DNA from 2 places in the Hathewaya histolytica genome. Region 1 is predicted to be linked to the other one. Evidence: predicted binding sites of a transcription regulator. Region 1 holds the regulator's gene; the other holds the start of a gene.
What was found. The regulator Rex, encoded in region 1, represses fermentation and respiration genes when NADH is low (regulators of the CRP and FNR family bind a similar motif). The targets are predictions, from matches to a motif close to ATTGTTAANNNNTTAACAAT.

Region 1 (12,660 bases):
ATACGTTCCTCAGTCATTGCAATATGAGTTTTATACCCAAAGAAAGATGTATCAGCAGTTTTGTGTCCAACTTTTGCGTCAGCATCTTTAGAGAATGACAAAACCTCTAAATCATCTTCGATTGTTTCTTTTAATAAATTTAATTTTTCTTTTACAGCTGGATAACTTGAAATGACCTCTTCTTTTTCAATAACTGATATAAGTTTTTGACAATACTCTATTTCATCCTCAAGAAGACCGTTGTTAACTTTATTAGGAAACCTTGCTTTCATTGACTCATCAATGTTATAAACTGACTTTCGAAGTTTTTTAGATTGTTCAATTAAAACTTCCCTAGGTGTTTTTTGATTGTATCTAGCTTTGGTATGAGTTGAATCAACAATAATTGATTTTGATTTTATAATTTCCTTTTCCAATGCTATTTCTACGGTTTTAGAAATTAGCATGTCCATTAGATTAGTGTCCTTTAAGCGTAGCTTTCTAAATTTAGTTAAAGAACTTGGATTAATTACATCCTCCTCCGGAGCCATATCTAAGAAATATTTAAAAGACATATCATATTTAGAGCGTTCAACAACATCTACATCAGAAATATTGAAAATAGTTTTTAGTAAAAGATATTTAAACATTCTTATTGGGTCAATCGCTCCGCGACCGTTATTATTGCAATATGTAGAAACTAATTCATCGTAGATGAATGAGAAATCTACCATTTCTTTAATCCTTCTCAACATATTATCTTTAGGGATAATCCTATCATATATATCACCATATTCGCTTAATATCATCTTTTGATGCATTAACATAAAATCACCTGCTTAAATTAGTAATATAAAAATTATACTAAAAAATAGACATAACATCTACACAAACTGTAGTGTTATGTCTATTAAGATTAGGAGGGTACTTTTTCAGTACCCTCCTTAAAAAGCTTCTTTTATATTTTAATATTGTTTTCTCATGAATATTATAATCATAATCTCAATTATTTGTAAATATTTATATATCTAGATATATTTTAATTCGTTATTAATATATTAAATAATCATTATCTCTCTTAACTAAAATGTATAAAAAACAGTTTTTAATACTATATGAATAGTGTTAAATCATTGGTACTTATTTATCTCCTACGTCTATAAAAAACGTCTGAATATGATATTACATCCTGATATCCTTTAACTTTAAGTTTAATATTACCAGATGTCAAAAACTCAATAGCATCTTGTATATTATAATCAAAGGCTAACTGAGTATGTGCATAAGAGATTTCCATATTTCCTGCTTTAGTAGTTGAATTAGTAAATCCACCTTTTACAGTCATATATCCTCTATGCATTGATTTGTTCACATCTGAAACTTTATCTATTTTAAACTTAAATGCAATACCATTTACAGATGTTTTACAGTGACTACTTTGTGAGCTTTTATAATCCTTAACATAAGCTTTTTCTTGCTCAAAAAGATCTATTGAAATTGATTCGTGATGACTTCTAGCTGTAGAATTATTAAAATATATATTAGAGTCATGACCTAATGCTAGTACATCACTGAAATAACAAAGAGGTCTTTTTTTCCAGTCATAGAAAAGATAAAACTCATACTCTCCATTGCTTTTTTCATATCCATCCAAATTTATTCTAATCCAACTATTTTCGGATTTGTTTGGAAATGACCTCGTAATTTTCTTATTATCATACAGTTTCAAAAGTTTATCTTGTCCTTCCAATAATTCATATTCTTCTTCTGTATATTTTTTAGGATCTACCTTAACATTACCACACCCATCTTGAATTACCCTTATATAAGCTTGGCTACTATTATATGACACTGCATTTTTTTCTAACTCTTTTAAGGCTTCTACGCTTTTTGGGTCATTTTTAAAATTATTAAGTTGCGACTTAGCTATACCTTCTGATATGTTAGTTTTGAAATTACTTTGAGTTAGTGCCATTTTATAATTGTCATCTTTTACTGGTGTTGCACCTACCATAACTGAATTAAAAAATATAGTAGCAGATACTAATAAAGCACTTGTTAATTTAATTTTACTCATTGTTATCCCCCTTAATGTGCTATAATAATGTTAACTATACCAAAATCAACATTATTATTCAATATTTTACCATAGGAGGAGTATCTTTTATGAGTTCTTTATATGTATTTTTTATTATCTTCATTATATTTATCTTGTTTATCATCATAAATAAAGTATTTCTTAACAACATATCTACTATTAAACTAATGTTTTTATCTTTATTTACAATGATAATTGGTATAGCATTTTTGGTAATTATAAATGATTACTCTAATATTTCATTTTTCTTAAAATTGATTGGTCTTTTTATATTATTATTTGGAATTAGTACTGGAATAAGTATACTAAAAAAAGATTTAAAATAAACTTTTTTGAAGATACAATATAAGTTTCAAATAATATGTATTAGAATTTTAGACTAGGATTACATTTTAACGCCTAGTCTAAAATTTAATATTATATTCTATATTTTGTAACATAACCTAATCATCTTCTTAGATGCTGTCTAATATGTTCTTTTGACACTTTTACTTTTCATACCCTTGCTATGATTTCAAAGGCTACCTTCATATATTGCTATCCACTATTCCATGAACGTAAAATTTTTTAATTTAAATTTTTGACGTTTTATTAAATTTCTACTAATAACCTTGTAATATCAATACTTTTATATTTTAATATTGTTTTCTCTGGCGTAATAAAATAAATATTGTTGAGCAAATCCAGATAAATCGCCAAATTTATCCCTGCCGAATTTTCTAATCTTAGGTAATGACACATCAGGAGCTACATAAAAATGTTGCATGGCTCTTTTAACCCATACATCCACTGGAAAAGCTGAATACTTTTGCATAGAAAAAAGTATTATGCAATCAGATACTTTAGGCCCAATGCCGTTAAACTCTTTCATAGCTTCATGACATTCATCATCACTAAGACCTTTTATATAGTCTAAATTTTTCTCTCCACTATATATTTTCTCTACAGTATCTTTTATATATTTTGCCCTAAACCCTGTTCTACATTCTTCTAATTCTTCTATAGTAGCGTCTTTTAATTTTTCTAATTTAGGGAAAGTATAATAAGATTCCCCCTTGTATATAATCTCTTCTCCCCATGCTTTACTTATATTATTTATGGCTTTTTTTATCATAGGTATCCTATTATTAGCTGAAATAATAAATGAAAGTGTAATTTCAAAAGGATCTTGTTTTAAAATTCTTATTCCTTTTCCAAACGATGTAGATTCAGCTAATATTGGATCTTTACTAAGCTCTTCTTTAATATCTCCATAATTCCTCTTTAAATCAAAATACTCTTCCCATATATCATAAAAATCCTTAATGTTAGTATTATATATTATGACATCATCTTGGTTTTTTTGAACTTCAATAACCTTCCCAAATGCTACACCTACATAACTTCCATCATCTCTCCTGTTCCATCTAAAACATTGTCCACAATCGAATATATCCTTAAGTTCAAAACTTTTTACATTTTTAATTATAATCCCTTGTTCTATTTCTTCTAAAGCCTCATATTCTCTATAGTCCATTATGTTCACCTTCCTTTTATATTAATTAATATTATGTATTATATATTTTCTTATCTATAAATATCTTATAGCTATTATTAATTATTTTGTACTAATTTATATTTTTTAATAATATTATAACAAACCATTTATATATTAACTACATACTTTCATATAATTTAATATTAAAACAGCTCTTATAAAGGTTTAAGAGCTGTTTCGTTATATGAATTATTAAATTATTTATTATAATATTATTTAGTCCTAAAAAATCATATATAATATATTAGCTAATATACCTGATGCTATACCACCTAATAATTGCGTTATAATAGCTTTATTAACTAAATCTCTCTCTCCAATAGCATCCATAAGTCCAACGTGAACGCTTAAGAAACCAGCATTACATATTGCCATTGCTGTAAATACAGCTACATCTTTTGCATTTATAATACCTGCTTTTAAAAACTCTGGTACTACTGCCAGGGATGCTCCAACAGATGCTAAAGACGTAATAGGGAATGTTATGGCTTCTGAATTTGAGAAACCAAATAAAGGTTTAATTATAAATTGTAATTTTGATCCTATCCAAGGAAAGAATCCTATTCCTTCATATGCTGCTCCTGTGAAAACACCATTAGGTCCAGGTCCCTTTGATAACATCATTATAAATGTACACATTATTACAACTCCTGGTATAATTGTAAGTGCTGTATCAACACCTGTCTTACCACCATCTAATAATGCTTGTAAAACTCTTTGAGTAACATTTCCTTCTCTAACTTCTCTATATTTTAACATATCATAGCCTTCATATTCACCATCTACAGCCTCTTGCTCTGTTCCATATCTCTTTTTACCTACGATTAACATTAATCTTACGCTTAAAATACCACCTGTTAAAGCTGCTATATTCCCTATTAGAACAGCTTTACCTAAATTTACTTTATCAGAAGACTGAGCTAGCATAAATGTTGTAACTATTAATCCCATTCCAAAAACTGTACCAAAGTTTACAAGTGATGGAATCTGGTATTTTTTAAAATACTTCAAAAATCCCTTATCTTGAACAATAGGAACTATTGATGGATTATCTGATAGATACGTAGTAACAGCCCCTACAGATGCTGCACCTGGAAGTCCATACAAAGGTTTCATAAGAGGATATAAAACTTTATTTATTATAGCTACTATTCCAAATTCAGATAACAATGATGTAAATGCACCTGCTAAAACTATTACCCCCATTAAAAACCATATAGTATTTAGAATTAAATCGTGTGCAGTACCCATCATGGTTTTAAACATCTTATCTACACCCATTCTACTAGCAAATACCCAAAATAAAACTGCAATAACTGCAAAAGCTACATAAGTTTCTGTTGTTACAACTTTAACTATCTTTTTTTGATTAGTTTTTTTTTCTTCCACTGGTTTAGTTATAGTCTTTTCCCCACTCATTGAATAACCCCTCCTAATATTTGTGAAACTTTTAAAAGAAACTTACAATTGACTAAATTTTCTAAAAACTTAGGGCAAATTAACAGTCTCTCTCCTTTCTTTTGTATTTCAATTTATATTTTATATATACAAATGTTAAATGTCAAACAATTCTTTATATTTTTATACTTATATTTTTATCTATATATTTTTACTATGAATATAAAATATTTGTATAAATAAAAAAGAGTATGTCCAATAAATAATCAGACATACTCTTTTTAAATTTTAGCTATTTAATTTTTCATCAATAGCTTTAGCTGCTTTCTTTCCTGCTTCCATAGCTAGTATAACTGTAGCTGCTCCAGTTACAGCATCTCCTCCAGCATACACATTTTCTCTTGAAGTTAAACCTGTATCTTCTTCTGCTACGATACATCTTCTCTTATTAATTTCAAGACCTTTTGTTGTAGATGGAATTAATGGGTTTGGTGATGTTCCAAGTGACATAATTACAGTGTCTACATCTAATACGAACTCTGAGTTTGGAATTTCAACTGGTCTTCTTCTTCCAGATTCATCTGGTTCACCTAATTCCATTCTTACACATTTCATACCCTTAACCCAACCATTTTCATCACCTAAAATTTCTATTGGATTAACTAGAAGGTCAAATGTTACACCTTCTTCTTTAGCATGATGAACTTCTTCTATTCTTGCTGGAAGTTCTGATTCAGATCTTCTGTATACTATGTGAGCTTCTTTAGCACCTAGTCTTAGTGCTGTTCTTACAGCATCCATAGCAACGTTTCCTCCGCCTACTACTGCAACTTTTTCTCCTACTCTAATTGGAGTTTCGTAACCTTCTTTGAAAGCCTTCATTAGATTAGTTCTTGTTAAGAATTCATTAGCTGAACATACTCCATTTAAGTTTTCACCTTGTATTCCCATGAACTTAGGAAGACCAGCTCCTGATCCTATGAATACAGCATCAAATTTCTCAACTTCAAATAACTCATCTATAGTAACTGTTCTACCAACAATTACGTTAGTCTCAATTTTTACACCTAATTTTTTAACATTTTCTATTTCATGTTTAACAACTGTATCTTTAGGTAATCTAAATTCTGGTATACCATATACTAGTACTCCACCTGGTTCATGTAATGCTTCAAAAATAGTCACATCATAACCATCTTTTGCAAGATCTCCTGCACAAGTTAATCCTGCAGGACCACTTCCTATTACAGCAACCTTTTTACCATTTTTAGCTTTAGTAGATGCTATATCCACATTATGCTCTCTTGTCCAGTCAGCTACAAACCTCTCTAACTTTCCTATAGCTACTGATTCTCCTTTTATACCTAAAACACATTTACTTTCACATTGTAATTCTTGTGGACAAACTCTTCCACATACTGCTGGCAATGCACTATATTCTGCTATAGTTTTTGCAGCCTCTTCAAATTCTCTATTTTTAACGTGTTGAATGAACTCTGGTATAGCTATGCTAACAGGGCACATTGTAACACATCTTGGATTTTTACAATTTAAACATCTAGAAGCTTCTTGTACTGCCTCTTCTTCTGTATATCCTAAACAAACTTCTTCAAAATTTCTAGCTCTAACTTTTGCATCTTGTTCAGCAATAGGAACTTTTTTCATTCTATCTAAATTCATTATTTAGCACCTCCTAAATTGCATCCTTTTTGAATTCCTTCATTTTGTTTAGTTTCCTCTGATTTATACATTGCAGCTCTTCTCATAGCTTCATTGAAGTCAACCTTATGTCCATCGAACTCTGGTCCATCTACACATGCAAATTTAGTTTCTCCATCTACAGTTACCCTACAAGCCCCACACATTCCTGTACCGTCAACCATAATAGGGTTTAAACTTACTACAGTATCTATTCCTAATTTTTCTGTAGTTAAACATACAAATTTCATCATTATCATTGGTCCAATTGCTACTACTAGGTCATATTTTTTACCTTGATTATTAACTAAATCTTCTATTAAATTTGTAACAAGGCCTTTAAATCCATATGAACCATCATCTGTAGCTATGTATACATCTTGTCCTACTGCTTTCATTTCTTCTTCTAATATTACTAATTCTTTAGTTTTTGCACCGATAATAACATCAGCATTTACCCCATGCTCATGTAACCATTTAACTTGAGGATAAACAGGAGCAGTTCCTAATCCACCTGCTACAAATAAAATTCTTTTCTTTTTAAGCTCTTCTATATCTTGCTCCACAAATTCTGATGCTTGTCCTAAAGGTCCTACAAAGTCGTGGAAATAGTCTCCTTCATTATAATCCATCATCTTTTGAGTTGAGCATCCTATTGCTTGTACAACAATTGTAACTGTACCCTTATTAGCATCATAATCACAAATTGTTAAAGGAAGTCTTTCCCCTTGTTCAGTCATTTTCACTATTACGAATTGTCCTGGTAAAGCTGACTTTGCAACTCTTGGCGCCTCAATATTCATTAAAAATATTTGAGGAGATAATTGTCTTTTCTCAACAATTTTATACATGTCCATTCCTCCATAATTATTGTATATTAAATGATTTTATGTTATTAAAATTTATAATTTTCACTTAAATTATTATAACATCTTTTATATACTTATGTAACATTTTTAACAATTATATTGCAACTTATCCGAATTATTAGATTATTAACATATTTAATAAACACAAAAAAACAGGGATAAATAGCTGTAATATATGCTATTTATCCCTGTCCTTTTATCTGAAAGATTCCTTAATACTTTGAAAATACTACGTCATAATATTTTCAAAATACTAAGTTTCTTCTTCGATGCTCTTTACGAGTCTCTCCAGGGGTGTGTCCGGCTATTGTTCCTCCACCTGAAAGTTTCATAATAAATCCATAGCGAAATTTATTCTTTTCTTCTTCGGTTACTTTTTTAAAAGTATCTCCAATAACCCTCATTCACGTATTTAGTTTTTAAATATATAAAGCTACACTTATTCCTTTATATACTTATATTATAATTTTATAAATATTTAGTCAATAAAAACATTACATATGTGCTGATTGAAAAGCAAACCTTTAGATAAGTTTTCATTTAAAACCTCCTAAAGGTATATGTACTTTGATTATTTTTTAACAACAACTATCACAGTTATTAAGTAAACAGCTTAATGTTAATAAACTCTCACTTAAATGTACATTTTCAACAGTTACATTCTTTGGAACATTTAAATCCACTGGTGCAAAGTTCCAAATTCCCTTTACTCCACCAGTTGTAAGAGTATCGCATATATTTTGAGCACTTTCACTAGTTACACATATTATACCTATACCTATTTCATTTTCATTTAAAAATTGTGGTAACATATCTATATCTTTAACTTCAATATCTCTAATTTTTAATCCTATTAATTTAGGATTCCTATCAAAAATACCTTCAATTACAAAACCTAACTTTTCAAAGTTAACATAATTAGCAACCGCTTGCCCTATATTCCCTGAACCAACTAATACCATTTTATAATCCTTTGAAAGTCCTAATATATTACTAATTTGTTCGTATAAATCACTTACATTATATCCATATCCTTGCTGTCCAAAATCTCCAAAACAATTTAAATCTTGTCTAATTTGTGATGCTGTAAAGCCTATTTTTTCACTTAGTTCTTTTGAAGAAATTCTATCTACATCATTACTTAATAATTCTCTTAAATATCTATGGTATTTAGGTAATCTCTTGATTACTGCCATAGATATATTATTCTTCTTTTTATCCAAAAATAACACCTCCCTATAATATCTCTTTATAATGTATAGTTAAATTATTTTTTATAGATTTTTTGAATACAGCAATATATATAATATTAGTATTATAGGTAAGTTATTGTCAAGTATTATACTATGCTATAATTATATATTATATCCAATTTTAACATTATATAAATACCTAAGTGACTATTATATAATAATTCTGTATAATAGTTTATATGCATTTAATAGGAATGAAGGTGATAATAATGATAGTTCTTAGTTGTAATAAGATATATAAAAGTTATGGTATTGATGAAATATTAAAAGATATTACTTTTAGTATTAATGAAGGCGACAAAATTGGCCTAGTTGGTTCTAATGGTGCAGGTAAGTCAACCTTATTCAAAATACTTACTGGGAACTTAGAGCATGATGGTGGTGATATGTTTATAGATAAAAGTAAACAACTTGGATATTTATCTCAGAACCTATCTCTAGATTCCACTAAAACCATATATGAAGAAATGCTTACAGTTTTTGATGAGCTTATACGTCTAGAAGAAAAAATAAATAGACTTGAAAAGGAACTTAACCAACCATATGAAGATTCTAATACTGAGCATTATAATAGGTTAATAAAAGATTATACAAATTCTAGGGAGATTTATGAGCTTAAGGGTGGATATGTATATAAAGCTGAAATCTATAAAGTACTTTATGGATTAGGTTTTAAAGAAGAAAGTTTTTCAAAAGAAATAAATATATTAAGTGGTGGACAAAAAACTCGTGTAGCACTTTGTAAATTACTACTTACAAAACCTGAAATTCTGCTTTTAGACGAACCTACTAACCACTTAGATTTAGATGCTATAGAATGGTTAGAAGAATATTTAAAATCTTATAAAGGTAGTATAATAATTATTTCTCACGATAGATTTTTTCTTGATTCCATTACCAATAGAACCATAGAGCTCTTAAATGGAAAAATTGAAAGCTATAATGGAAACTATTCTAAATTCATAGAACTTAAAAAGAAAAATTATGAACTTCATATAAAAGCTTATGAACATCAACAAGAGGAAATTAAGCGCCAAGAAGAAATTATTAAAAGATTTAAATCCTTTAATAGAGAAAAGAGTGTCAGAGCTGCTGAAAGTCGTCAAAAAGCCCTTGATAAAATGGAAAAGATAGATGCTCCTTTAAAGGAAATTAAGTTAAAACCCTTCTCTTTTCATACTGATATAACAAGTGGTAGTGATGTACTATTTATCGAAAACTTAAGTAAAAGATATGGAGAGAAAGTACTTTTCAATAACTTAAGCTTTCAACTTAAAAGGGAAGAGAAAGTAGCCTTAATTGGAGAGAACGGACGTGGAAAAACCACATTATTTAAAATTCTATTAGATTTAGTTAAAGCAGATAGCGGTTATAGCTCTTTAGGTAAAAATGTAGATATTGGATACTACGATCAAGAACAATCCAATTTAAATCAAGATAAGACTGTTCTAGATGAAGTTTGGGATGACTTCCCACACCTTACCACTACTGAAGTTAGAAGTGCTTTAGCCTCTTTTTTATTTTTCGGTGATGATGTATTTAAAGTTATATCCTCTCTAAGTGGTGGTGAAAAATGTAGGATAAATCTATTAAAATTAATGCTTACAAAGGCAAATTTTTTACTTCTAGATGAACCAACAAACCACTTAGACATTCTATCACGTGAAGCTTTAGAAGATGCCTTATTAACTTATGATGGCACAATTCTTGTTATATCACATGATAGATACTTCTTAAATAAAGTTATAAATAAAATTTTAGAACTAAAAGTAGATGGAGTGCATGAGTATCTTGGAAATTATTCGTATTATATAGAAAAGAAATTAAATCCTACTCGTTTTAAAATAGCTGAAGAAGAATCTTCAGGTAAAACTAAAACCCAACTAACTCAAGAAAAGAAGAAAAAAAGAGAGTTAGAAAAGGAAGCAAAGCAAAAAAATATAAGAATAAAAAGCTTAGAAAAAGAGATAAGTTTAATAGAAGATGAAATAGCATCTCTTCATGCAGATCTTTGCAAAGAAGAAATATATTCTAATCCAGATAAAACCATAGAAGTAAATAATGCATTAAGCTCAAAAGAACTTACCCTTGAAGAATTATACGAAGAGTGGGAGAATCTCCTACAATAATCACGTATAGTTGAACTTTATAAAAGAGAGTAGAAATTTTCTCACTCTCTTTTATAAAAAGTACTATATTATAGCTGCCTCTAAAAGCACTTTTATATTATCATTGTATATTTTATCAAATTGGCTTATAGGTAGTGGGTTTTTACCTAATCCAACTTCTATAGTATAACCTGGCCTTCTAAATTCTTTTATAAACCAGTCCTTATATCCACCATAAGATGAAATACCAACAGTTTCTCCTAGCCTATACCCACTTAGTCTTGAAAAAACCTCTGCAATTCTCCTATTTTCCTCTCCTGCTAAGTCTTTATACTGCCAAAATATAACTTCGCCTTGACTATGATAGGCAATTACTAATCTAAAATTACCTTCCCTTGTGAACTTTACCATGGCCCTTGTTTCAGGTTCAGACTCTGGATAAGGTCCTCCATATCTAGTTGGACCTGGTCCATAAACTCCATACTCTTCTTCCGCTTTCTTAGCTTCCTCAAAGGATGCATTGTAATTATGATTTAAATCTACCCCTCTTATGTTGGCACTCCAATTTTTAGAGAAGTCTGTACTTCCATTATTCCATTGGATAAGCTGATTATAGTATGGATTATCTCTTGAAAGTCCATTTAAAACTAGATCTACCCCATCTGGGTTCACCATAGGAATTATATATATTGTTGAACTATCCCATATTTCCCTAGGAGAATAACTTTCTATATTTTCACCATTTATATAAGCTTTTAAAAAGTTTTCTGTAAATTTCATAAGTAAAGGTGAGGTTATCCACTCTAGGGCATGATGGGAAGCATTATAAGTAACTCTATTTGGGCCATTTCCAAGTTTTATATAATACAATTCTTTTCCTAGAACACTTTTGCCTATACTCCCTATTTCTATAAATGGATATAATCGTTTTAATGCCTTAATGTTTTCCTCCATAATTTCATAGGTATAATCTATATCAGTAGGTACTACCCCTAAGTTTCTATAAGGTATAATTAACTCTTGACCAATGGATAACATATCAGGATTCTGTATATTATTTGATATAACTATTTGATTTATTGGAACATTAAACATTTTTGATATACCACTTAAAGTATCACCTTGTTTTACAATGTAAGTTCTAAAGCCTTTATAATAGTCAGTTATTCTATTATAAGTTATATCATCTACTACTCCCGTTGGTAGTATACCTCTATCTCTTTGAAAACTTGAAACGGCATTTTTAGTTCTACTTCCATATATTCCATCAATATTTCCAACATTATAACCTAACTGTTTGAGCAAAGATTGCAACCTCTTTACCCTTGTACCTCTATCCCCTTCCTTTAAAATAATCAAAAAATCACCTCACATACTAGTTATATAATCAGCTTATATAATTAATATAGTTTTGGTGATTAATTTTAATTATTAGTTTTTTATTTAATTTATTTATTACGTTTATATATAAACCAATATGTAATTCCTATAAATATAGCCCCACCTATTATATTTCCTAAGGTAACTATAGATATATTCTTAAATAAATTTAAACCATTTATCATACTCAAGTTTTCTTTAGATAAGGTAGATACTGAGGTTAAGTTTAAATTTCCCTTACACAAATGTCCTAGAGATAAATAATACATATTAGCAACACAATGCTCAAATCCACTAATTACAAAAGCCATAATTGGAAAAAATGCCATGAATACCTTGC
Region 2 (12,660 bases), 1.5 Mb from region 1:
TTATCTTTTAACATAATTGATCTCCCTTTCTCAAATTATTCAATATAATATCCTATATTCTTTAAAAATTAATATCCTTTAGCTGTTAAATAGTTGAATCCAACTTCACTAGTAGCCCCAGTGATAACTTGAATTTCAGCTACGATTGATCCATCTTCCTTTAAACTTTCATTATTTGCACCAGCAATAATTTTTGCTGCTTCTGGATGTCCTATAACTTTGTCCATTTTTGGAAGAGTTATAACTTCGTTAGCATTACCATTTGTTACAACAGCGTCTCCTTTTGGAGTTGAGTCTGCTAATGATTGTGAACTTCCATCTTGTCCAGCATATTCGTCAGTTAATAAAACTGTTTTAATTCCTTTTGCAGTGATTTTGTTACAGTTCATAACTAAGTCAGCATCTGGGTTACCAAATCCTTCTTCTGAAACTATAACTGCATCCACTCCTAGGTATTCTGCCATTTTAGCAACCCAGTTAGATGATCTTTCTTTATCTGCAAGATATACGTTTTCGTTAGTTAATATTACTCCTACGAAGTTGATATCTTTTCCATGTTTTTCATATAATTCTTCGATTATTGGATGATTCATATGAACATAACTTGGATTTTTGTCACATGCAGATACACAGTTACCACTTACTATTGCACCGTCAAATACTTCTGTTGGGTAAATAAATGTAGGAATAATTTTCTTAGCATCTACTCCGTAAACATAAGTGTCATGAAGTAATCCTTGGCTTTGAAGCATATACACATAAGCTACTTTTGGTAACTCTGGATATTGTTTAAGTTGCTCTAAAAGTGGTAATGTTTCGAAAATTTTAACTTCATCTGGCTCTACTTCTTTACCAGCTTTTCCAAGATATACAGCTGCTTTGAATCCTAGCATTCTTACTGCTTCTTCGTGAGCATGCTGAGCTATACCATCTTTTGGTTCTGCAATGATTACTAAGTTGTTAGTCTTTGAGAATGGAGTATATTTAGCACCTTCTCCTGACATATCAACTATACCCTCTTGGAAACCAACGATTTTACCAGTTGTTACAACTGCTGCACCTTTTAATACATGAGTTCTGCCTGAACCAACTGTGTCAACTTTATTGATGAATCCAGGGAATATTCCACCGTTTCCTTCAACTTTAACTCTTGGCTCAACAACATCTTTAACTGGGATAATTCTTACTGATTCTCCTGGTCTTGCAATTTCAAAATCGATGCTCTTTATTCTGTCATCTCCACCGATTTCATTTAGAAGTTCTTCTTTGTTAACATAAAGAACTCCGTTTTCAACCTTTGTTTCACTGCCGAATTGAAGATCTTTTATAAATATTTTACCTACTTCAAGACGCATAGGTTTCACCTCCTGAAATGTTGAGTACATACGCCTTCATCCTAATAATTTTATATTAATGCACAGAGGTATTTTTATACCTCTATGCATAATTAACTTCCTTGGTATATCTTATTCATTCAAAGATATATAGTCCCTCTAGATTATAGAGTTTCGTAGTATTCTTTTATGAATCCTTCTATGTCATCTAATGTAGCAATCTTATCTGGAGTTATTGTAGCTACTGGTTCTCCATCTTTGTATATTTTCATTGTTGGTAAGCCTAAAACTCTTTGAGCTATAGCAAGTCTTCTTGATCCAGAAGTGTTTAAGCTAGCGAATTTTATTTTATCGCCATATTTTTCTTCTAAACCATGAACTCCTGGCATAAGTTGCTTACAGATTTCACATTTATCTCCCCAGAAATCTACGAATACTGGTTTCTCAGTGCAGTTAGTAACCTCTTGTTCCCAATTTTCTTTGTTTAATTCTAACATTTAAGAACCCTCCTCTATATTTTCATACACGCCATTGTGCATATATAATAATTTAAAATTATTAACAAAATTAAGTTAAATACTATTTGTGGTTTTCAACATAATGCTCTGCTTGAGTTGCAGCTATAGCTCCATCTGCTGAAGCTGTTATAACCTGTCTTAAAGAAGTGTCCCTAACATCTCCTGCTGCAAATACTCCTTCAACATTTGTATGCATAGCAGCATCTGTTAAGATATCTCCTCTTTCAGTCATATCTATTACACCTTTAAATAAATCAGAGTTTGGATTGTATCCTACGAATACGAAGCATCCATCAACTTTTAAAGTACTTTCTTCTCCAGTTACTCTGTTCTTAAGCTTTAATCCACCTAATATTCCACCATCATCTATAGCTTCTTCTGGAATTGTATTCCATATAACTTTGATTTTTGGATGGTTAAGAACTTTTTCTTGAACAGCTTTGTTTGCTCTAAATTGATCTCTTCTATGAATAACTGTAACATTTTCAGCAAACTTAGTTAAGTATAAAGCTTCATCTAAAGCTGAGTCTCCTCCACCAATAACAGCAACATCTAATTCTGTAAAGAAGTCGGCATCGCATGTTGCACAGTAAGAAACACCTTTTCCTCTTAATTCAACTTCATTTTTGAAACCTGCAAGTCTTGGATTAGCTCCACTTGCGATTATAACCGTTTTTGCTTGGTATTCAGTATTTCTACCTTTAAGTACTTTTATATCGCCTTCTAATTGAACTTCAACTATCTCATCTTTAACTATTTCAGTTCCAAATCTTTCAGCTTGATCTTTCATTCTTTTTATTAATGAAGCTGTTTTATCTTCAACTGAACCTGGATAGTTTTCTAACTCTTCTGTTGTAGCAGCTTGTCCACCGAATTTAGCTCTTTCAATCATTAAAGTCTTCATTCTAGCTCTTCCACCGTAAAGTGCTGCTGATAGTCCTGCTGGACCTCCACCAATAATTATAGTATCGTAAATTTGTGACATGATATTTCCTCCTTTAATTCAATGCATGATATATTAAATCATAATCTATAAGCTGAAAATCATTTAAAATCTTTTCATTATATTGCGGAAGTGGTGAAATATTCAGAAACTTTTTTAATGTCATTATACTACTTTCTATAATAGATAATGAATCTAAATCTACACCTTTATTTTTTTCTTTAGATACGCATATAGTTCTATACGGCGTTTCATTTGGTTTTATACTGCTCATTAGAGGATGAGTTAATAACTTATGACCCATATGTATTTTATCTCTAACAATGTTGTACACTTCTTTCATTTCTTTATCTACGAATATTACTTCGTATTCATCTTGAAACTTTTTTTCGCTCAAAGGGTTATTTGTAATAATAATTAGTTGTTCCCTCATTTTCCCCTCCATTTTTAAAGACATAAAAAAAGACAAAACATAAAAGAACCTAGCCCTTATGCTCTGTCTTGGTACCTGAGAGAATTACCCCGTCGGTGCTTTTATAAGCTTTCCAGAGTTCTGTCTATTCTCGATACTTTTGCCTGAAAATTTCATATTTATCGGCAAGATAAATACTTGTTCCTTCGGCTACTTTAAAAATTCATTTCACTAAGATTAAAACATTTTCATATACATGAACTTTTAAAGTCATCTCTCGAAAATTTCATCCAGCTATATTAATTTTTTAAATCGTTATTTCATTATCAATTATAACCTATAAATAAATAAATTTCTATAGTTTTTTTAAAATTTGTTATTTGTTTTATCTATAGTGCTATTGATAAAACAAATGAATTGACTTAATTTACTTAAAATTTATAATAATTAAACATAAGTGTTAAATTTAATACTTTTCAATAAAGAATATACCTGCCGCTGTTGTTCCGGAATGAACTCCTACAGTACACCCAACTTCGGCTCTAATATAATTTTTATCTAACTTTTCATAAGCTTCTTGTACACTAAGCAAAAGTTCTTCATCACCTGAAGCTAATAAAATTCTTTCTTCATCAAGATTTATCTCTTTTTCTTCTATATACTTCATAGCATTTTTTATAGCCTTTTTAGTGCCTCTAACTTTTTCTCTTACTTTCATTTCTCCATTATTCACTTCAAGAACTAGTTTTATGCCTAATAAGTTTCCAACCATTCCAGCTGTTTTAGATAATCTACCACCTTTAACAAGATTATCCAAGGACCCAAAAACTAAAGAACTCTTTACATGTGGAATTGTTTGCTTTATTGAGTTTTCTATTTCCTCTAAACCTAATCCTTCATCTCTTAATCTACAAGCCTTAAGAACTAATAAGCCTAAGCCACAGGTTACATTATAGCTGTCTATAACAACCACATTTTCTGTCTCTAACATATCTTTTGCCATGCACGCTGCTTGATATGTACCACTCATCTTAGAACATAAATGTATAGATATTACTTTATATCCCTCATCTAAGTATTTTTTATAACATTCCGTAAATCTCTGAGGATTGATTCCCGCTGTCTTTGGAAAACTATCTGATGACTCCATTTTAACTGCCAGTTCAGAAAATGTAATATCCTCTCCATCTATATAATCTTTTCCTTCAAATTCCACTGTCAAAGGCAAAACTTCTACATCTTTTTCTCTTAATAAATCTTTAGGTAAGTCTGATGTACTATCCGTTATTATTTTAATTTTCTCCACAGCACTTCCTCCTATTTCATATTAGGGAAATTGATTTGCCTTAAGGCTTCATACGCAATTATAGCAACTGTATTAGAAAGGTTTAAAGATCGCGTAGTAGTATTTATCATGGGTACTTTAATACAATTTTCTTTATTCTCTTCCCTTATATAATCTTCTAATCCAGATGATTCCCTTCCAAAAATCAAAAAATCACCTTCTTTAAATTTTGGTTCAGTATAATGTTTGGCTCCTTTTGTAGTACAACAGTAAAAAGTAGAATCTTTATATTTCTCCCTTAACTCCTCATAAGATTCATGTACTTCTATCTCTAATTTATCCCAATAGTCTAGCCCTGCTCTCTTTACACTTTTCTCATCAATACTAAAACCTAGTGGCTTAATTAAATGTAATTTACAATTTGTAAGCACACAAGTCCTTCCTATGTTACCAGTATTCTGAGGAATTTCTGGTTGAAATAGCACTATGTTAAGATTCACAATTATTCCTCCTCTTAGTTACCTTAAACTATTTAGTTCTTACAGTATACACTACTTTAATGCATACTTTTACATTATATCATAAATTAAATTAATACATTATATAATAAGAAAATTATTTAAATTGTGTTTACAACTTGATGTATTTAAACCTAAGGATTGTTAAACCATATACAATATTCTATTTTCACAAAACTATCTTTATAATTTAATATAAACTTTTTTAACATATTAAACTATTTTTAAATTAAAAGATATATATTTTAAAATGTAAAGAATTTTATTCAAATTCAAAGGTATTTAAAGCTAATTGTAAAATATTAAATATAACATATTTGAAAATTTATAATATAATATTGACAATTACTATGTTTTTTTTATATAAATAATATATACAATATATTATTTGTTATATATTATTTAACTTTTGAGCTTTTAAATATTTAAATAAAGCAATACTACATGGGGGGAATAACTAAATGAAAATAGGAATTAATGGTTTTGGAAGAATCGGAAGATCTGTTTTAAGGATTGTCTCTGAAGGCAATTATAAGAATATAGAGATCGTAGCTATTAATGCAAGGGCAAATAGTGAAACCTTATGCCATCTTTTTAAATACGATAGTTGTTTTGGAAGATTTAATGGAACTGCCACTTATTCAGATGATGAATTAGTTATAAATGATAAGAGTGTTAAAATATTAAGAAAACCTTCTCCAAAGGAAATACCTTGGAATGAATTAGGCGTAGATATTGTAATTGATACTACAGGTAAATTTAAAACTCAAGAAGACTTAATGGGACATATAGAAAGTGGAGCTAAGAAAGTAATATTATCAGCACCTGGTAAAGATGTCGATGCTACTATAGTTTTAGGTGTAAATGAAGATACATTGGATCTTGAAAAACATAATGTAATATCTAATGCTTCATGTACAACAAACTGCCTAGCACCAGTTGCTAAGGTTTTAAATGATAAGTTTGGAATAGTAAAAGGTCTAATGACAACTGTTCACTCTTACACTAATGACCAAAACACATTAGATAAAACTCATAAAGATTTAAGAAGGGCTAGAGCCGCTGCTGAATCAATAATCCCAACAAGCACAGGGGCTGCTAAAGCTGTAGGTATGGTTATACCTGAGCTTAAAGGTAAATTAAACGGTTTTTCATTAAGAGTTCCAACCCCAACTGTATCTATTACTGATTTAGTTTGTGAACTTAGCCAAAATGTTACTGTAGAAGAGGTAAATGCAGCATTAAAAGAAGCATCTGAAGGGTCAATGAAAGGAATATTAGGTTATTCAGAAGAACCTCTTGTTTCTGTAGACTACGTAGGAGACTCTAGATCTTCTATAGTAGATGCATTATCAACTATGGTAATTGGAGAAAACATGATTAAAGTCGCTGCTTGGTATGATAATGAATGGGGCTATTCTGCAAGAGTTGTAGATTTAGTTCAACATATAATAGATAGAATATAATACATTTTAAATTTCAACTTACCTTATAAAGAAAAGCCATAGTTTTAAACTATGGCTTTTCTACATACAAATTAAATTTAGAAAATCACTTTACTGTTTTGTTCCTTTTAATACAACTCCATTTACTGGTGCTATACTAACCCTGTGTAACACTTCTTTCTTAATAAGCTTTTCGCCTTCATATGTTTCTCTATATATTGTTGCTTTATGCCCTGGGTAAGATTGTTTTTTTACTTTTTCAGTACCAGCTGGTAAACTTGAATCTGATACAACACTTGTCTTAGCTGGAATTGTTTGTTTATCTGCTGAGTATACCTTATAAGTATACTTCTTTAAATCAGCATTTGAATATACATTAAAAGAAACTGAATTGCCTGTTACATATCCTTTTATATATATTGGATAATCTAAAGTATTTACAAAAGAATAATCTGGTCCTCCCCAACTCACTGTAGCATCTTGTCCAATATCCACATAGGAAGAAGCTATAGTGTGACTGTATCTTTCTGTTGGGTCAATTTTAGATCTTATCATGGTATTATAAAGAGTACTTGAAACTTGGCATATACCGCCACCTAAATCTTCTACAAATTCATTATTTATAATTACATTGGCTTTCTTATATCCTCTGCTCTCAGTCCTTTCACCTACTACACCATTAAAACTAAACTTCTCTCCTGGCATTAATACAGTTCCATTGATTGCTTCAGTAGATAATTTTATATTATTGATTCTACCTTCTTTTCCAGAGCTAAAACCAGTTGTATATGAACTTATAAGACTATTAATAGTACTTAGCTTGTCCTTTGTCTTTTTAGGTTTAATAGTTTCAATTGAAGCCTTTATTTTAATAACCTCATTATCTAACTTACCATTAACTTTATCTAATATTTCTTTTTTTAATTTATCTTCTTGTAACTTAAATCCTACTTTTTCTTCTGAAACACTAAAGTTACTACCTGAAATCATTGTAAGTGTGGCATCCTTAGGCTCCCTATTTACATCCTTTTTAACCTGTGAGATTACACTATTTATATAATCTTGTTTATAAGAAAACTTCATTTCAACATTCTTAGGGCTTTTCTTTTTAATAGCTAAGAATTTATTGAAAGTACTTTCTTCTTTCTTATGTTTCATTACCTCTTCTACAGTTTCGCTAATATTATATTTAGCATCTAATTTCTTATAATCTATAGAATATTCCTTATTATTCGCAGTAATAACTATTTTCTTTTTTAATACTGCATCTTGATATTTTTCTTTTAAAAGTTTTTGTGCATCTTCTTTGGTTTTTCCCCCCAACTGTACATCTCCAACTTTAACACCTGGATACACTAAATTAGACCATTTATTTACAGTAGAATAAACATAGGCTCCAAAAGCCCCTCCTACCATAATAATAAGTAAAACTATCGTCATAATTAGATTTTTTACTTTCAGTTTTTTCATTATTTAACTCCTTTCCGCCCATAAATACATTATACTACAATTCTTTTTTTTATCCTATATGCTTTTATTTATTTTGGTTCATTTTTATTTTATTCTATGTTAAAATATTAATGTATTAATTTTTATTTCCATTTAAAATATAAGGGGTGGTACTATGACATATGATGTAAAAATATTAAAGGAATACTTAGAAGGTATATTAACAATTCCAAGCCCTTCAGGATACACTGAAAAAGTTATGGATTATGTTAAAAATGAACTAAATAGTTTGAAAATTCCTTACATTGTTACTAATAAAGGAGCTTTAGTAGCTACTTTAAAAGGGGAAAATGAAGATTATCAAAAAACCTTTTCTGCTCACGTAGATACTTTAGGTGCTATGGTTAAAACTATAAAATCTAATGGTGCACTAGGCCTTACATGTGTTGGTGGGTACATGATGAACTCTGTAGAGGGAGAAAATTGTACTATACACACTATGGATGGAAAAATATATAGTGGTACAATCCAAACTGTAAAACCATCTGTTCACATCAGTGGTAAAGAAGCTTATGATCTTAATAGAACTACTGATAACATGGAAGTTGTTATAGATGAAAAGGTTTCATCTAAAGACGATGTTGAAAAACTAGGAATTGAAATTGGAGATTTTGTATGCTTTGATTCTAGAACTAGATTTACAGAAAGTGGTTTTATAAAATCAAGACATCTAGACGACAAAGCTAGTGTTGGTATCTTACTTTACACAATGAAATACTTAGTAGAAAATAAAGTAAGCTTACCTTATACAATTAACTTCTTTATAAGCAACTATGAAGAAATTGGTCATGGTGCTTCAGCTGCTATACCAGCTAATACTAAAGAATTTATAGCTGTAGATATGGGTTGCCCAGGTTTAGATCAAAATTCAACTGAGTATGATGTATGTATCTGTGCAAAAGATTCTACTGGTCCTTATGATGTAGAACTTAGAAAAACTTTAGTTAACATATGCAAAAAAGAAAATATTCCTTATAAAATAGATATATATCCAAGTTATGGTTCTGATGCTTCAGCAGCTTTACGTGCTGGATGGGATATAAAAACAGCTTTAATAGGTGCTGGTATATTTGCATCTCATGGATATGAGAGAACTCATATGGATTCAATACTAGCTACTTTAGACCTTGTAGTTAAATACTGCTTAGAAAAATAAATTTTAATTAGGATAGCCAAAATGGCTATCCTAATTTTATTGACAAAACCTATGTTTTCCTATAATTTTAATTAAAGGCCTAGACCAAATCCACTTATTTGTAGTTTTGGCAGGATTAAAATAATATAGAGCTCCACCAGAAGGATCCCAACCATTCAATGCATCTCTTGCTGCATTTATAGAACTTTGTTCTATTTCAGCATCAATTTGACCGTCAACTGTAGCTGTAAAAGCTCCTGGTTGATATATAACTCCAGCAACACTTGATGGGAACTGAGGACTTCTAGTTCTATTAAGTACAACTGCACCTACTGCTACCTGGCCTTCATAAGGTTCTCCCCTAGCCTCGCCATTAATAATTCTAGCAAGAAGCATTAAGTCAGAATTATTATTATTATATGTCCTATAAGATCCTCCACCACTCTTGTCAACTATGCCTAAAGCATTTAACGTGGCAGTTCCAACAACACCATCACTATTTAAACCATTTTTAGTTTGAAACTTTTTAACCGCAGTATAAGTATTATACCCATATATGCCATCCACCCCACCAGTATAATACCCCCAGTTTTTAAGTTTCGTTTGAATTTCCCTTACAGTATCAGAACGTGATCCATAACTATAGGCTGCGCTCTTACTCTCCTCTAAATTAGTATTAAAGTTAAAAGCACCTATAAAACAAATATTGATTATTACTAACATAATAATGAATAGAGGGATATTTATTTTATGTTTTTTTCGCTCCAAATCTTATACCTCCTTTTATATCTACCATTTAAAAATATTTTGTGTTACTTTTTAAAAATAATTCATTTTTTTATATTAAAAATAAAATTTAGTTTATAAAGTCTTATTTTAATATTCAGCATTTTATATCTAAAAATCAGTAAATATGCTAATATAATAGTTACATAATTTTTTTATGTTTACATTTACTAATGTAAATTTACAGAGAGGGATATAATTTATGAAATTAACTAAAAACTTTTTACCTGTTTCTAAAAGAGATATGGATAAAATAGGAGTATCACAATTAGATTTTATTATAGTAACTGGAGATGCTTATGTAGATCACCCTTCCTTTGGAACGGCAATTATAGGAAGACTTTTAGAAAGTGAAGGATTTTCTGTAGGAATTATAGCCCAGCCCAATTGGACTGATATAAACGATTTTAAAAAACTTGGAAAACCTAAATATGCCTTTTTAATAAATTCTGGAAATATAGATTCCATGGTTAATCATTACACAGCATCCAAGAAAAAAAGACATGATGATTTATATTCACCTGGTGGGAAATCTGGCTGTAGGCCAGATAGAGCAGTAATAGTATACTCCAATAAAGTAAGAGAGGCCTACAAAAATATTCCTATTATTTTAGGAGGAATTGAAGCAAGTCTAAGAAGATTTGCTCATTATGATTATTGGAGTAATAAAGTAAGACGAAGTATTTTAATGGATGCAAAAGCAGACTTACTTATCTACGGTATGGGTGAAAAGCCCGTAATAGAAATAGCAAACCTTATGAGGTACGGTATGGATATACAAAATATAAAATCCGTACGCGGTACTTTATACTCAGATTCAAGTATAGAAAATATTAAATCTAATGTAATAACCCCTTCTTACGAAAATGTCTGTACAGATAAAAAAGCTTATGCTGAAAGTTTTAAGCTTCAATCTGGAGAGCAAGATGCTATACGTGGAAAAACTGTAGTACAAAAACATGGAAATACATATATAATTCAAAATCCACCAGCGTTTCCTTTGAGTGTAGAGGAAATGGATAAAGTTTATAACCTTCCTTATGTTAGAACTTATCACTCTATGTATGAGCCTGAAGGTGGTATACCTGCTATTCAGGAAGTCAAATTTTCCATTACAAGTCATAGGGGATGTTTTGGTTCGTGCTCATTTTGTGCACTTACTTTTCATCAAGGTAGAGTTATACAAAAGCGTTCCGAACATTCTATAGTAGATGAGGCTGAATTGCTTACGGAATTACCCGACTTTAAAGGATATATACATGATATAGGAGGTCCTACTGCAAATTTCAGAAATAAGGCTTGTAAAATTCAAGAAAAGGTTGGAGTATGTAAAAATAAACAATGTATGTTTCCTAAACCATGTAAAAACCTTATAGTAGATCACTCTGAATACCTTAATATTCTTAGAAAAGTTAGAAATCTTCCTAAAATAAAAAAGGTTTTTATACGTTCAGGAATTAGATATGATTATTTGTTATATGAAAAAAATCCAAAGTTTTTAGAAGAACTTTGTAAATATCATATTAGCGGTCAATTAAAAGTTGCTCCTGAGCATATTAGTGATAGAGTACTAGATCAAATGGGCAAACCTACTAGAGAAGTTTATGATTCATTTTGCGAAAAATACTCTAATATGAATAAAAGGCTTGGACTTAAACAATACTTAGTTCCTTATTTAATGTCTAGCCACCCTGGAAGTACATTAAAGGAATCTATAAAACTATCTAGATACATAAAGGATATGGGCTATAATCCAGAACAAGTGCAGGACTTTTATCCTACACCAGGTAGTTTATCTACAACTATTTACTATACTGGAATTAACCCATTTACAATGGGAAAGGTATATACTCCTATAAAACAAGAAGAGAAAAATATGCAAAGAGCTCTACTTCAATTTAGCGATTCAAAAAATTATGATTTAGTAAAAAAAGCTTTAATAAAAGAAGGCAGAGAAGATTTAATAGGTTCAAACAAAAAATGTCTAATACCAGAATTTAAACCTAGAAATAAAAATGCTAAAGTTAAAAAGAATAATATAAGTTCTAAAGAGAAAAAATCTAATACCACAAAAAAACAAAAAAGTCATAATAAAAACCATATAAAAAAATAGCACTCTAAGGTGCTATTTTTTTAACTTTATTATGCTATAATTTATTGTTATTATAAAGATAAGTTGTAACAAAGCTTCTCCAGTAATTATATATTCATAATTGTCTATTAAAGCATATAAAATAAAGCCTAATACCCCACATAGTAAAATTAAACTTCCACCTATCCTATCCTTAAATTTATTTCTAATTATGTATATGCCAAGAATAATTAAAATTATAGTAAATAAAAACTTAAAGATCTGTTGATAATAAGAAGTTGAAAAGGACATAAAATACCCATAGCCACCCATAAGTTTTACTTGTATAGCATTACTGTACACTAGTATAGCATATACTATAAACGTACAAAAAAACATAAACTTAATATAATCGAATTTTAACTTATTGCTTCTTAAAAATATAAAAATAGCTATAAATGAACCCATAATTATTCCTAAGTAGTTTAAATAATAAATATGTTTAAAAAGATATAAATTTACTAAACTAGGACTTAAGAACATATATAATCTCATAAAGAAACTTATAACGATAAAAATTAAGCTTATACTATACCACATTTTTATTTTAAGTGAAGAATATTTTATATTCTGATTTAAAGCGAATAAAGACAATAATATAATAAACAGTACTTCAGCAAAATATAAATATAAATTCAATTAAT

Region 2: a site for Rex is predicted at 5,337-5,356, ahead of gap (type I glyceraldehyde-3-phosphate dehydrogenase). Genes of this name have one in related genera too.

What each region holds. Positions count from the first base shown of each region.
Region 1 covers NZ_LR590481.1:2,202,339-2,214,998, forward strand. The annotation lists gene FGL08_RS10585 (IS1182 family transposase) at 1-806, opposite strand, end outside; gene FGL08_RS10590 (hypothetical protein) at 1,124-2,056, opposite strand; gene FGL08_RS10595 (hypothetical protein) at 2,146-2,403, shown strand; gene FGL08_RS10600 (DNA-3-methyladenine glycosylase family protein) at 2,706-3,593, opposite strand; gene FGL08_RS10605 (CD0519/CD1768 family membrane protein) at 3,837-5,033, opposite strand; gene gltA (NADPH-dependent glutamate synthase) at 5,301-6,692, opposite strand; gene FGL08_RS10615 (sulfide/dihydroorotate dehydrogenase-like FAD/NAD-binding protein) at 6,692-7,561, opposite strand; glycine riboswitch at 7,758-7,881, opposite strand; gene FGL08_RS10620 (redox-sensing transcriptional repressor Rex) at 8,158-8,802, opposite strand; gene FGL08_RS10625 (ABC-F family ATP-binding cassette domain-containing protein) at 9,042-10,961, shown strand; gene FGL08_RS10630 (M14 family metallopeptidase) at 11,025-12,299, opposite strand; gene FGL08_RS10635 (formate/nitrite transporter family protein) at 12,389-12,660, opposite strand, start outside.
Region 2 covers NZ_LR590481.1:696,595-709,254, reverse strand. The annotation lists gene grdA (glycine/sarcosine/betaine reductase complex selenoprotein A) at 1-14, opposite strand, end outside; gene FGL08_RS03210 (glycine/sarcosine/betaine reductase component B subunit) at 69-1,355, opposite strand; gene FGL08_RS03205 (thioredoxin family protein) at 1,499-1,831, opposite strand; gene trxB (thioredoxin-disulfide reductase) at 1,914-2,837, opposite strand; gene FGL08_RS03195 (GrdX family protein) at 2,851-3,228, opposite strand; glycine riboswitch at 3,282-3,354, opposite strand; gene FGL08_RS03190 (fatty acid kinase binding subunit FakB) at 3,674-4,513, opposite strand; gene FGL08_RS03185 (tRNA (cytidine(34)-2'-O)-methyltransferase) at 4,525-4,992, opposite strand; gene gap (type I glyceraldehyde-3-phosphate dehydrogenase) at 5,472-6,476, shown strand; gene FGL08_RS03175 (VanW family protein) at 6,567-7,925, opposite strand; gene FGL08_RS03170 (M42 family metallopeptidase) at 8,080-9,120, shown strand; gene sleB (spore cortex-lytic enzyme) at 9,157-9,822, opposite strand; gene FGL08_RS03160 (YgiQ family radical SAM protein) at 10,088-11,998, shown strand; gene FGL08_RS13310 (hypothetical protein) at 12,011-12,655, opposite strand.